Regions from separate parts of the Pseudogracilibacillus sp. SO30301A genome, predicted to be linked through region 2. Evidence: riboswitches for the same ligand, from Rfam matches in the RefSeq annotation. Region 2 holds a riboswitch; each other region holds the start of a gene.

Evidence for each region. Region 2 has a riboswitch for S-adenosylmethionine ahead of SPD89_RS06225 (YezD family protein). Riboswitches for the same ligand answer to the same signal wherever they lie in the genome.
Region 1: it holds a riboswitch for S-adenosylmethionine, as region 2 does, so the genes downstream of both, SPD89_RS04455 (methionine ABC transporter ATP-binding protein) here and SPD89_RS06225 (YezD family protein) in region 2, are expected to answer to the same signal.
Region 3: it holds a riboswitch for S-adenosylmethionine, as region 2 does, so the genes downstream of both, SPD89_RS18035 (OsmC family protein) here and SPD89_RS06225 (YezD family protein) in region 2, are expected to answer to the same signal.
Region 4: it holds a riboswitch for S-adenosylmethionine, as region 2 does, so the genes downstream of both, SPD89_RS02695 (O-acetylhomoserine aminocarboxypropyltransferase/cysteine synthase family protein) here and SPD89_RS06225 (YezD family protein) in region 2, are expected to answer to the same signal.

Annotation. Positions count from the first base shown of each region.
Region 1 covers NZ_JAXHDD010000005.1:62,937-66,121, forward strand. The annotation lists gene SPD89_RS04435 (arsenate reductase family protein) at 1-121, shown strand, start outside; gene gcvH (glycine cleavage system protein GcvH) at 141-521, shown strand; gene SPD89_RS04445 (toprim domain-containing protein) at 618-977, shown strand; gene SPD89_RS04450 (thioredoxin family protein) at 995-1,312, shown strand; SAM riboswitch class I at 1,387-1,501, shown strand; gene SPD89_RS04455 (methionine ABC transporter ATP-binding protein) at 1,657-2,688, shown strand; gene SPD89_RS04460 (methionine ABC transporter permease) at 2,678-3,185, shown strand, end outside.
Region 2 covers NZ_JAXHDD010000008.1:30,371-33,555, reverse strand. The annotation lists gene SPD89_RS06230 (PLP-dependent transferase) at 1-1,063, opposite strand, end outside; gene SPD89_RS06225 (YezD family protein) at 1,191-1,331, opposite strand; SAM riboswitch class I at 1,507-1,609, opposite strand; gene SPD89_RS06220 (transporter substrate-binding protein) at 1,684-3,185, opposite strand, start outside.
Region 3 covers NZ_JAXHDD010000052.1:15,625-18,809, forward strand. The annotation lists gene namA (NADPH dehydrogenase NamA) at 1-608, opposite strand, end outside; partial or broken gene SPD89_RS23215 (glycosyltransferase) at 1,069-1,179, shown strand; SAM riboswitch class I at 1,519-1,625, shown strand; gene SPD89_RS18035 (OsmC family protein) at 1,780-2,265, shown strand; gene SPD89_RS18040 (sodium:solute symporter family protein) at 2,268-3,185, shown strand, end outside.
Region 4 covers NZ_JAXHDD010000002.1:203,833-207,017, reverse strand. The annotation lists gene SPD89_RS02700 (hybrid sensor histidine kinase/response regulator) at 1-1,080, opposite strand, end outside; SAM riboswitch class I at 1,398-1,511, shown strand; gene SPD89_RS02695 (O-acetylhomoserine aminocarboxypropyltransferase/cysteine synthase family protein) at 1,657-3,185, shown strand, end outside.

The DNA.
Region 1 (3,185 bases), on a different contig from region 2:
AGAGATGGTAGGCTATCTCGCATCGAATGGGTTGTTGATTAAACGTCCGATTGTAACAGATGGAAAAAAGGTAACAGTTGGTTTTAAAGAAGAAGATTTTCAAGCCAATTGGTCAATATAATAATTAGGAGGTATTAGAGATGAGTTTACCGACAGATTTACTTTATTCGAAGGAGCATGAATGGGTAAGAAGAGAAGGAAGCGATGTTAGAATTGGAATTACTGATTTTGCTCAAGATGAATTAGGTGATATCGTTTTTGTTGAACTTCCAGAGGTAGGCGATACAATTGAAGTGAATGAGCCGTTTGGAAGTGTTGAGTCTGTAAAAACAGTTTCAGAATTGTATGCGCCAATAAGCGGGACAGTTGTAGAAGTTAATGAGGGTTTGGAAGATAATCCAGAGTATGTTAATGAATCTCCTTATGAACAAGCCTGGATGATCGTTGTTGAACCGTCCGCTGATGAAGAACTAGATGATCTGCTTTCCTCTGAAGAATATAATGCTTATATTTCTAAATAGGAATAATATTACTTGCACCCTACCTTAAGGGTGCATGTAGTTTTTTAGAGACTTCTAGCTTTCAACGATGGCTACCTTGAAATTGGGGGAAAAGCATTGGGTATTTTAAATGATAAGAAAGTTATTATCGTAGAAGGTTTATCCGATAAGATGCATGTTCAAAAAATAATCAAAGAGGAAATCGATATCGTTTGTACACACGGAACATTTGGCGTGGAAAAGTTTGATGAAATGTTAGATGAATTTGATCTAGATAATCGTGATGTATATATTTTTGTTGATGCAGATGAACCTGGAATAAGGTTAAGGAAGCAATTAACTGCTGAATTGCCCAATTCCATTCAAATGTATATTCCGGATGATTATCAACAAGTTGAACTAACTCCTCTGGATATTATTGCTCATGAATTAGTAAAACATAACTTTAAAATAGATCCATTGTATTTGATGTTATAAGGAAATTGGTGATTCTTTTGCAAGAAATAACCGCAGAACAATTAGAACAAAAAAGTGACTATTTATTATACATTCATACCCCTTTTTGTGGAACTTGTCATGTAGCGCGTTCATTTTTAGAAAAAATCGAAAAAACACATCAGCAAGATATTTTTTATGAGATGAACGCATCACTGTACCCGGAATTTATGCAGAAATATAAGGTGGAAAGTGTACCTTGTTTGTTCGTTATGAAAGACGATCAAGTTAAAGAAAAAGTGTATACATTCTTTTCCGTTGCAAATATATATCATTATGTATGGACGTATGTACCCGAGCTCTTTCGACAAAATTAAACGTATTACTTGACATAAAAACAGATATAATGCTATATTGTTTATTGTTATCAATAAAAAGGAATACATCTTAACTCTTATGAAGAGCGATGGAGGGACTGGCCCTATGAATTCGCGGCAACCTTCAATTTTACTTCCAAAATTGAAAGGTGCTAAATCCTGCAAAGCAGATGCTTTGATAGATGAGAGAATGTGAAGATAGATTGTTAAGTCTTTCTGTTCTCTTACAGGAAGACTTTTTTAATTGTATCTGAATGAGTAAACAGGGTGGCATTAGAGTATGTACCTAATGTTATGCGAATTTCATAGTTTCCCAAACCAACGATGTAAAAGGAGGGCAAATCATGATATCGATACAAAATTTAAAGAAAGTTTTTACACTAGATAAAAGCCCGATTACAGCAGTAGATTCCCTATCATTAGAAATAAAGGAAGGAGAAATCTTCGGGGTAATAGGGTACAGTGGTGCGGGGAAAAGTACATTAGTACGGCTACTAAATCGTTTGGAAGAGCCTTCGGATGGATCCATTATTATTGATGGAAAAGAAATGACTAAACTAAAAGGCAAAAAGTTAAGACAAGCCAGGCAAGAAATCGGGATGATTTTTCAACATTTTAATCTTTTATGGTCTCGAACGACGGAGGAAAATATTGCTTTTCCACTAGAAATAGCAGGTGTTCCAAAAACAGAACAGAAAAAGAAAGTTCAAGAGCTGATCGATTTGGTTGGGCTAACTGGAAGAGAAAAAGCCTATCCTTCCCAACTAAGCGGAGGGCAAAAACAGCGTGTAGGGATCGCACGTGCACTTGCAAATGATCCGAAACTGCTTCTTTGCGATGAAGCTACATCGGCACTAGATCCAGAAACTACTAATTCAATTCTAGATTTGCTAGTGGATATTAACCAAAAACTTGGCCTTACGATTATTTTAATAACACATGAAATGCATGTGATTCGCAAAATATGTGATCGGGTTGCTGTTATGGAGAAAGGGAAGATCGTAGAAACTGGTAATGTTCTAGATGTGTTCTCTAACCCAGAACAACCTATTACGAAAAAATTTGTGGAACAAGTGATGGCAAATCCAGACGTAGAAGAAAGTGTTGCGGACATTCTCAATAATGTAAAGAAACATGGAAAAGTATTACGCCTCCATTTTTTAGGAGCATTTGCAAATGAAGCTTTAATTAGTGAAGTATCGAAAAAGTTTTCCGTTGATACGAATATTATCCAAGGAAAAATTACGCAGACACAAAATGGTGTGTTAGGTACCTTAATTGTTCAAATGGTAGGAAACAAAGCTGAAATTGAAAAAGCGATTAACTTTATTAAAGAAGCCTCAGTTGAAGTGGAGCTGATTCGAGATGACACTTAATTTTGCTAATATTGATTGGGATAAACTAATGACGGCGACGTATGAAACGTTTTATATGACATTAATCTCATTAACTGGAACTTTTATTATAGGTGTGTTACTCGGATTACTATTATACTTAACTGCCAAAGATGGACTTTGGGAAAATAAGGTGATTAACTTTATTACAGCAACAATAGTAAATGTGTTTCGTGCAATTCCATTTATTATCTTAATACTTCTACTCTTTCCATTTACGTATTTTTTAATTGGGACGATTAGAGGACCGAATGCAGCCTTACCAGCTTTAATTATTGGTGCCGCTCCATTCTATGGTAGGTTAGTAGAAATTGCTTTAAAGGAAATAGATAAAGGAGTTATTGAGGCGGCGCAATCAATGGGAGCAAGTACACGATCTATTATTTTTAAAGTTCTTCTTCCTGAATCGATGCCTGCTTTAATCTCAGGAATAACTGTTACCGCAATCGCGCTTATTGGTTATACGGCAATGGCAGGTG
Region 2 (3,185 bases):
CATCTTCATGTTCAATCCCAACAGAAGCACGTAGTAGACAATTTGATAATCCGTATGATTCACGCACCTCTTTTGGAATATCCATATGTGTCTGTGTAATTGGGTACGTTAAAAAGCTTTCTACTCCTCCTAAACTTTCAGCAAACGTAAAAAGTTTTAATGCTTTTAGAAACGGCGAAACAAGTGCTTCATCAATTATTTCAAAACTTAACATTCCGCTTCTCCCCGGGTAATACACATCTGTTACAAGTGGATGAGTTCTCAAATACTCAACTACTCGCTTGGCATTATTTTCATGCTGCCTCATCCGAAGGGCCAGTGTTTTCATCCCCCGAATGAGGCTAAAACAGTCATATGGTGATAACACTGCTCCGATTGAGTTATGCAAAAAAGCAAACTCTTCGTTTACTGTCTTTCCTTTTGAGATGACAACTCCTGCTAACAAATCATTATGCCCTGCTAAATATTTTGTTGCGCTATGAACGACAATATCTGCCCCTTCTTCAAGCGGTCGCTGAATATAAGGAGTGTACAGTGTGTTATCAACGATATGAAGAATCTCATGACGTTTTGTGATCACTGAGATTTTTCTTAAATCAACTGTCTGCATTAACGGGTTAGTTGGTGACTCAATGAAAATCGCTTTCGTATTATCCTGAATAAATGTTTCAAGTTCCTCATAATCTTTCCCGTCCCAATACGTAAAAGAAAAATTGTACTTTTTCTCAAACACTTCAAATAAACGATAATTCCCTCCGTATATATCACGAGATGCAATAAAATGTGATCCTTCTTCAAATAAAGCAAATACGAGTTGAACAGCCGCCATACCGGAAGATGTAGCGAATGCTTTTTCTCCACTTTCTAACTCTGCAACTGCTTTTTCTAACACATCTCTAGTCGGGTTACCAGTGCGGATATAATCATAACCGTCTTGAAGGCCAATCTCTTCATGGCGGAATGCAGTGGAAAAATAAATAGGTGTACTGACTGCGCGAAAATGTTCTTCTTTCCTGTTTCCTATTTGTACAAGAAACGTCTCTTTCCTACACGAATCCGTCATTTTATTAACCCCTTTCTTAGTAAATTTGGCAAAAATAAAAGACATCCAACATCCTCTCTATACTAAAATGGCTAGAGATAGATGTAAGATGCCTTTAGTTGTCTAATCGGCAACCTCAATATTTTTATTAAACTAAGCTTTTACTAAATCGTTTTTTCTCTGTTGCGTCAATTTGTGTAATACGACCATCATGAATCGTAATTACAACAGACCCATACTCAATTTCTTGTAAAACAGCCTGTAAATAGTCCAGTTTCACTTGATCCAGTTTGCTCAAATTCTCATCTCCCCTTTAGCTAATTGATGTAAAGTACAAGTTCTTTTCATTGGAACTTGCAAAGCTTTATCGAGAAGAGTTATATTACTTTTGGTGGTTCAATAAGTAAAAAACCCTCTTCTTATCAAGATAAGAAGAGGTTGAATATATCGTTCATTTCTCTCTCTTCTTATCTTTCAGGCACTTAGCTTGCTGGAATTGGCACAGTACTTAAAAAGTCTGTTGCCGAGGCTTCACTGGGCCAGTCCCTCCACCTCTCTGGATAAGAAAAAATAAATCTGATTAAATTGTAACTACTACTGTACACTGTTTATTATTTGTTGTCAAATGTTTTTTTAGAAAATTATATACTTATCTCAAATTCCTTCATTTTTCGATAAAGTGTACTTCTTCCTATGCCTAACTTTTTTGAAGCTTCCTTAACACTATTCGTCTCCATTAACGCTTGAGTAATCATTTTCTTTTCAACATCTTTTAATGTAAGTTCTGAAGGCATTTTCCGCTTATAATACCCTTTAATATTTCTAGGTAAGTGGCTACTTGTAATTTTTTTAGATTTTCTTCTCGATAGTAAAAAAGCACGCTCCATAATATTTCTGAGTTCTCTAATATTACCTGGCCACGGATATTCGATAAACAGTTGCATTGCTTCTTGATCAATCTGTGTTGGTCCATCTCCATACTGCTCTTGGAACTGTTTCATAAAAGTCCAAGCAAGAGTTTCAATATCTTCAGGTCGTTCCCGTAAAGGTGGAATATCAATATTTAAAACATTCAACCTGTAATAAAGATCAGATCTGAATGAATTATTATACGCAATCTCCTCTTGCAAGTTTCTATTCGTAGCTGCGATAATTCGGATATCGACTGGTCGCTCTATCGTATCTCCAAGCCGGATTATTTTTTTCGTTTCAATCGCACGCAATAAAATAACTTGAAGTTCAATTGGCATATCACCTATCTCATCTAGGAAGAGTGTACCGTTATGGGCACTTTCAAATTTCCCAATTGCTCCGCCCTTTTTCCCCCCTGTAAACGTACCTTCTGAATACCCGAACAACTCACTAGCTATTAAATCTTTCGGGATTGCTCCGGTGTTCACTGCAACAAATGATCCGTTTCTCCTACTGCTCTCTTCATGAATAGCACGGGCCATTACTTCTTTTCCAGTACCTGTTTCGCCAAGAATTAAAACATTTGCGGTTGTTTGTGCGGCAATCGTTGCCGTTTCAAGTTCATGTTGAAAGTTTATATTTTTAGTTTGAATAGTTCCAAATTGAAAGATTGAATCAAAGGTTTTTTGATAGTTAGGTTTTAGTAAAAACAATGTTTTTAATTTTGCTTCATAGGAATTGACTTCAAATTTATTTTCCATATGTTTTAACATTTGAGGAGTGAGTGTTTCGCCGTTTTGAAAGCCAGTCATTTCTTTTGCCTTTAAGCTCATATATTGAATAGTTCTATCCTCGGATAACGCAATGATTGCTTCTTCACTTATCTGTCCCCAAGCATTTAGAACAATTTCATTCAAATGACTCTTTTTGGATTCTTTAATATTTTTATACGGGCGAGGTTTTATATTATTAGCTGAGTCCCAAACAATTTTAAACTGACCATTCGATAGAGCTTTTCCAATTTTAACCGGGCGTGAAAGATGACGTTTTTCTTTATCTATACGCAATTCTCCACACGCAGTATCTATTTTTCTACCACTTATATATTGAAAAATCTTATCTATATCAAAGTTCTTTGTGTGTATGATAGCATCAAGAACTATCTCTGTTCCTAAGTATGTATTGAACATAACAGAGGAGATAGACTTTTTTTCATTAAAAAATTCATTGT
Region 3 (3,185 bases), on a different contig from region 2:
ACTGCCTCGATAATTTCATAAAGGAAATGGTAGCGATTATCTCTGCTACCGCCATATTTATCTGTACGCTTATTGGTTAACGGTGATAAAAACTGATTGATTAAATAGCCATGTGCCCCGTGAATCTCAATAATATCAAAGCCGGCTTCTTTTGCACGTCTAGCTCCGTTTTTAAAAGCTTCAATCGTCGTTCTGATATCTTCCACGCTCATCTCGACCGGTTTTATTGACGTCTCATTAAATGGTAGGGGTGATGGGGCATAAATAAGTGAATTTAATTCCGCCTTTCTTCCAGCATGCGCTAGTTGAATCGCCGATTTCGCCCCATAATTATGGATTTCTTTATTTAACTGTTTTAAACCAGCAACATGCTTATCATCCCATATCCCAAGATCCTGATCCGAGATTCGTCCTTCAGGTTGAACCGCCGTTGCTTCCACCACGATTAGTCCCACTTGGCCAACGGCACGAGAAATATAATGTGATAAATGAAAAGGTGTAATCATCCCATCCTTCCCAATCGATGAATACATACACATCGGAGACATCACAATACGATTTTTTAATGTTACGCCTTTAAAATCTATTGGTGAAAAAAGCTTTGCCATTTATACCCTCCTCCATCCATGTTGCCTTTTTAGCTTGATTCATTCTTTATCTAAAGTTACCTTACATATAGTTTTAGAATGCTAGTAAAGGTAAATTCTCTTTCAATCGAAGCTGATTCATCTCACGATTGAAATCACGACTAAATATATTATTTATTAAACAACGTTTAACAGCCTTCTATATCGCAACCCATTCCCTGCACCGATTATTTTTATCGGCATGATGATAACCTCCTAATTTTAACGGAATACTGTATCTGCATATAGTTTTATTGTAACTATTCCTTTTGGTTTTGTAAAAATAGATGTTTATGAACTATTAAGTGAACCTCTACCTAAATCAAAGATTTTGGTGGAGCTTCCCTTGACTTAAATACAGCTACTTCACGCAATTTTAGTATCATTGATACTAAGCGCCTGCTGGTAGACCCGTATGAATTATAAATAGAATAATCATTTTGCAAATGCTAGAAACGAGGGCTTGGCGAAAGCAACAAGTGAATGGACATTATGGTTCGATGCGGACGAATGTCTACACATACAGCATCCTGAAGCCAATAAAAAACGTTAAAAAATAGGAAAGCAAATGTACTTTTCCTCCAATAACAAATTCTATTGGAAATCGTTTAAACTCAAAAGACCAAGCATCCTATATTCATTATCAGTGTCGTTTTTTTCGTAACCATCAATTATTCAATTTTTTATGACACTTTGGATCATTGGTTCAATATATATATACAATTTCCTACAGCCTTTTCGGACACTTCTTCTGAATCGTTTAAAAGCTACCTCAAGACACTGTTTGATAACGGTCGAGCTTTAGATTTTTCACTAGACCAAAACAGGCTTCATCAAATATGTTGACTTTTCCAAGTGGTAAGCTTATAATTCAATTTAATTAAATAATTAAATCTTATTAAGAGAGGCGGAGGGACTGACCCTGTGAAACCTCAGCAACCAGCAATTTATTGTATGGTGCTAATTTCAGAAGAATACATTGTATTCTGAAGATGAGATGAAATGTTCGTGTTGTTATTTGTAGACATGCCCTTCTCTCATCGCTTAATGAGAGGAGGGCTTTTCTTATGAGAAAATAAAAAACGGTATATTTTTCACCTTAAAATCAACTAAATATATATGATTACTTAAAAATATATTGGAGGATGTACAAATGACAGCAGAGATAATTAACTCGGAAAATAAAAATATAAGAGAAATTAAAGCAAGTTGTAAAAGAACAGGTGCAATGAAGAATAGTAATACAATTCGAAAGTTTTCCTTTCCTATTGACGAACCAGTTAAATTAGGAGGAAGCGATGAAGCGCCCACTCCAATGGAATATATTTTAGGTTCTTTTAATGGTTGTGTCTTAATCGTTGTCGAGACAATTGCTAATGAAATAGGTTTTAATTTTAAAAGTTTACATTCGGAATCGGTTGGAACGATCGATCGGCGCGGAATGCGAGGTATTGACAATATTAGTCCTCATTTTCAAAGTGTCACAAACACGATTTGGTTTAATACAATTGAAAGTGTACATCGAATTCAAGAATTAAAAGAACTCGTTAAAAAAAGATGTCCCGCCTACAATTTATTCCATGATGCACAGATTAACATTACATTAAACTGGATTTATCAAGAAACGGAGGGAGAGTAGTAATGACTTCATATGGTTGGTGGTTAATTCTTTTTGCGGTTGTTTATACGTTTGGATTGATAGCATCCGGACAGTCCTCCAGAAAAAGAGCAAATAAAACTGGCTATTTTGTTGGAGGCCGTACATTTAATAAATGGATTGTAGCTTTTTGCATTACCGGTTTATTCTCCGGATCTACTTTTATTTCCATTCTTGAACTATCCTACTTAACGGGAGTCTCAGCCATCTGGTATGGAGTAGCAGAAACATTACAAGTATTGATCATTGCTTTTATCATCATTGGCCCCCTTCGTGAAAAATTAGTTGTCACTGTTTCAGGTTTGATTGGAGAACGTTATGGGCGAGCAGCACTTGGGATTGGTGGCGCAATTACGGCTTTTGCTTTTCCAATGTGGTCTGTTGCTACAGCGATCGCTTTTGCCTCTGCTGTCCATGTGTTTACTGGAATTTCGTTAACATTATCAGTCGCCTTTACTGCTTTTTTATTGTATCTTTATTTGAAAGCTGGAGGCATGTGGTCAATCGCCTTAACGCAAACAATGAACTTTTTCGTTTTTATGATTATGTTCATCATTGGCATACTAGCATTTTTTATCAACCCTGGTATTGATGGTCTGCGCTCATTCGCAGCCTCAAACCCGGAAATGTTTCAACTAGATGGTGCTGGGATTCAAGTAATTGTCGCATGGTTTGGGACATTTTTAGTCAATGTAATCTTAGCTCAAGCAGCGTTTCAAATGGCCTTATCTTGCCGAACACCTGAAGAGGGACAAAAAGGTTTAAAGTTGGCTGCCGTCTTTGGTATTCCCTTTATCTTTCTTGGTATTTTATTCGGAATCTCAGCAGCAATCGTTGTTCCAGATACTACACTTGGGTTAGTCGCATTACCACAATATTTAATGGAAGTTCTTCCTGCTCCA
Region 4 (3,185 bases), on a different contig from region 2:
ATCAGAATTGCCTTTTTTAATGATCCCTAGAATTATAATAAACATAAACGTATAAGAAATTACGTTTGTAAGCATAATGCCATAACCAACAAATAGGATGTATGAAGATGGAATAATGAATAGTGCTAGAATTAAGAGGCTATATGTTTCAAATAATACTCTGAAAAAAACATGTCTTAATTTAAACACATATTTTATGAATTTGAGAATAAAAAACACGGTACCTGCGAATGACAAATAGATTAGTTTAAGCGACCATTCTGCATTGATAGGAAACCAATTTAATAGTATTTTATCCTCGTCAACGATGATAGAAAAAGCAGCAAAAATGAGTAAAAGTCCGAAATAAATAAGTTCTTTATGATATACGCTTCTACCCATCATATATAAGCTAAAAGCATATGCACTATGTACGAGTAATATTAAGACAACCATTAATTGCGTTATGGTTGTAAAGCTTATTTCTCTGTCTATAGCATTCCCTAGCCCAAATTTAACAGTGTTTGAAATACCGCCTTCAAACGCCTTTTCAAAGTTTGCTACATGTACAACTAGTTCTATCTCGTCGTTCGCCGTATGGAAATAGCCCTTAGAAATTCCTAGCTTACTCTTGTATTGATGAATAGTATCGGAAGGTCGACCCGTTTCAGTTACTAATTGCCCGTTTACATATACGCTAGCCGCTGACTCAATATCCTTAAAGATTAACCCATAATTTTTCTGTTCACTTTCGTTATCAGTTGTTGGCAAAAGTACTTTTAATCGATAGGTACCGTAGTTTATTTCCTTATACGGATTCTTCCAATGCCCTGGTATAGTCGTAAAACCACTTGCAACATTTTTTTCTAAGCCAAAATTTATAAATTCTCCCGGATAAAACTCCCATTCTCCATCAAGCGTTATTGTTTCCTTATCCGTAAAATTCCAGTGACTTAAATCAATTACACCCTCTTCAGCATGAGGGTGATCGGGAGTTTTATGGTAAAAAATCCACCCAATACGAAAACTTGTTAACACGAGCAGAAATATACTTATCAAAAGAAATACTTTTTTATAGGACATCCCGTTACTAGCACGCATCGTTTTCAACCCTTTATACTCTCACTTTTAATTATTACATCAATTATCGTTGGTGGCACCTACTTTTACAAGATTAATTTTCTATCTGCAAGTTTTATTATTCCAATTGGTATTAGTGGTTGCCTTGAAAATGATTAGAAATATTAAAAATCGATGATTTAACCATAATCTAAATCGCCCAAAATGTAATCGTTTTCAAAATAATGAACAATTAGTTTTTTATATAAGTTTTGTTCATTATATTCACAATTAGCAATATTTTTAGTTGACATTAAGTACGAAGCATGTATAATAAATAGTAATTTCATAATGAGTATCTCTTATCAAGAGCGACGGAGGGAATAGGCCCGATGAAGTCCAGCAACCATAAAAGCTTATTGTTAGCTTTTAAAGGTGCCAAATCCTACAGACGATTGTCTGGAAGATAAGAGGAGGAAACGACTATTAATACAACACCCTCTTCTATTCTTTCTAGAAGAGGGTTTTCTAATTTTCCTTCTCTACATGCAAGACGTACATTGCTTCAAAATAAAAACGGGGGATATCATCCCTAAAAATTTAAGGAGGAATTTAGTTATGTCAGAATTTACATTTCAAAAGGACGATACCATTTTATTACATGGGGGGCAAGAACCTGATCCAGTTACAGGTTCACGTGCGGTACCAATTCATCAAACAACATCTTATGTTTTTCGCGATACAGAGCATGCTAAAAATTTATTTGGTCTTGCGGAAACGGGAAATATTTATACTCGAATTATGAATCCGACAACAGATGCGTTTGAACAGCGAGTTGCATTACTTGAAGATGGTACTGCTGCGGTTGCCACAGCTTCAGGAATGGCCGCCATTACGTATGCTATTTTAAACGTTGCTAGTGCTGGGGATGAAATTGTCGCCGATAGTAATTTGTATGGTGGTACATACAACCTATTTGTCCATACACTACCTCGTTTTGGAATTAATGTAAAGATTGTCGACGGTACAAATCCTGAAGCAATAAAAGCTGCAATAACGGACAAAACAAAAGCAATTTTTGGCGAAACAATTACGAACCCAAGTTTAAATGTTTTTGATATCGAAACGGTTGCTGACATTGCTCATGATCATGGTATTCCGTTAATAATTGATAATACTTTTGCACCAAAATTTGCTAAACCAATTCAATGGGGGGCGGATGTCGTCGTCCATTCCGCAACAAAATGGATTGGGGGACATGGAACGTCGATTGGAGGAGTTGTCGTTGATGGCGGACGCTTTAACTGGGATAATGAAAAGTTTCCAGGATTTACGGAAGCCGATGAAAGCTATGATGGACTCCGATTTGCAGATTTAGGTCCTGTTGCCTTTGCTCTTCGACTACGTGTTCAACTATTACGTGATACAGGGGCATCGATCAGTCCTCATAATGCATTTTTATTATTACAAGGTCTCGAAACATTACATGTACGTCTCGAACGTCATAGTGAAAATGCAATAAAAGTAGCAAAGTATTTACAAAGCCACCCAGCAGTTGAATGGGTAAATTTTCCGGGAATTGAAGATCACCCATCCCATGAGTTAGCAAATAAATATTTCTCTTCGGGATATGGATCGATTATTACATTTGGTATTAAAGGTGGACTTGAAGCTGGCAGAAAATTAATTGATAATATTGAGTTATGGTCACATGTAGCGAATGTTGGAGATGCAAAATCATTAATTATTCACCCAGCATCTACAACTCACCAACAACTCAGTCAAGAAGACTTAAAGAAAAGTGGCACACCAGAAGAATTAGTTCGTCTATCTATCGGAATTGAAGACATTGAAGATATAATCCAAACATTAGATAATGCTATTGCTAAAGCAACAGGAATTTCTACTATTGACACTACAGTAGAAGAAGCAATTAAATGGCTATTCTCATCACCTTTTGATCGCAGTGAAGGATTAAGACAAAAAACAATTGCTGTAAAAACTGAAATTGATCTACAAAAAGCGTTTAATTTGTCAAAACAAGGGTATAAAATTATCAACCTAGATGAAACTAATAAAGATGAAGTAATTGATGTAATTGTAACGGAACAACCGTTATCTGAAAATGAGCTTGATACTTACTCCAA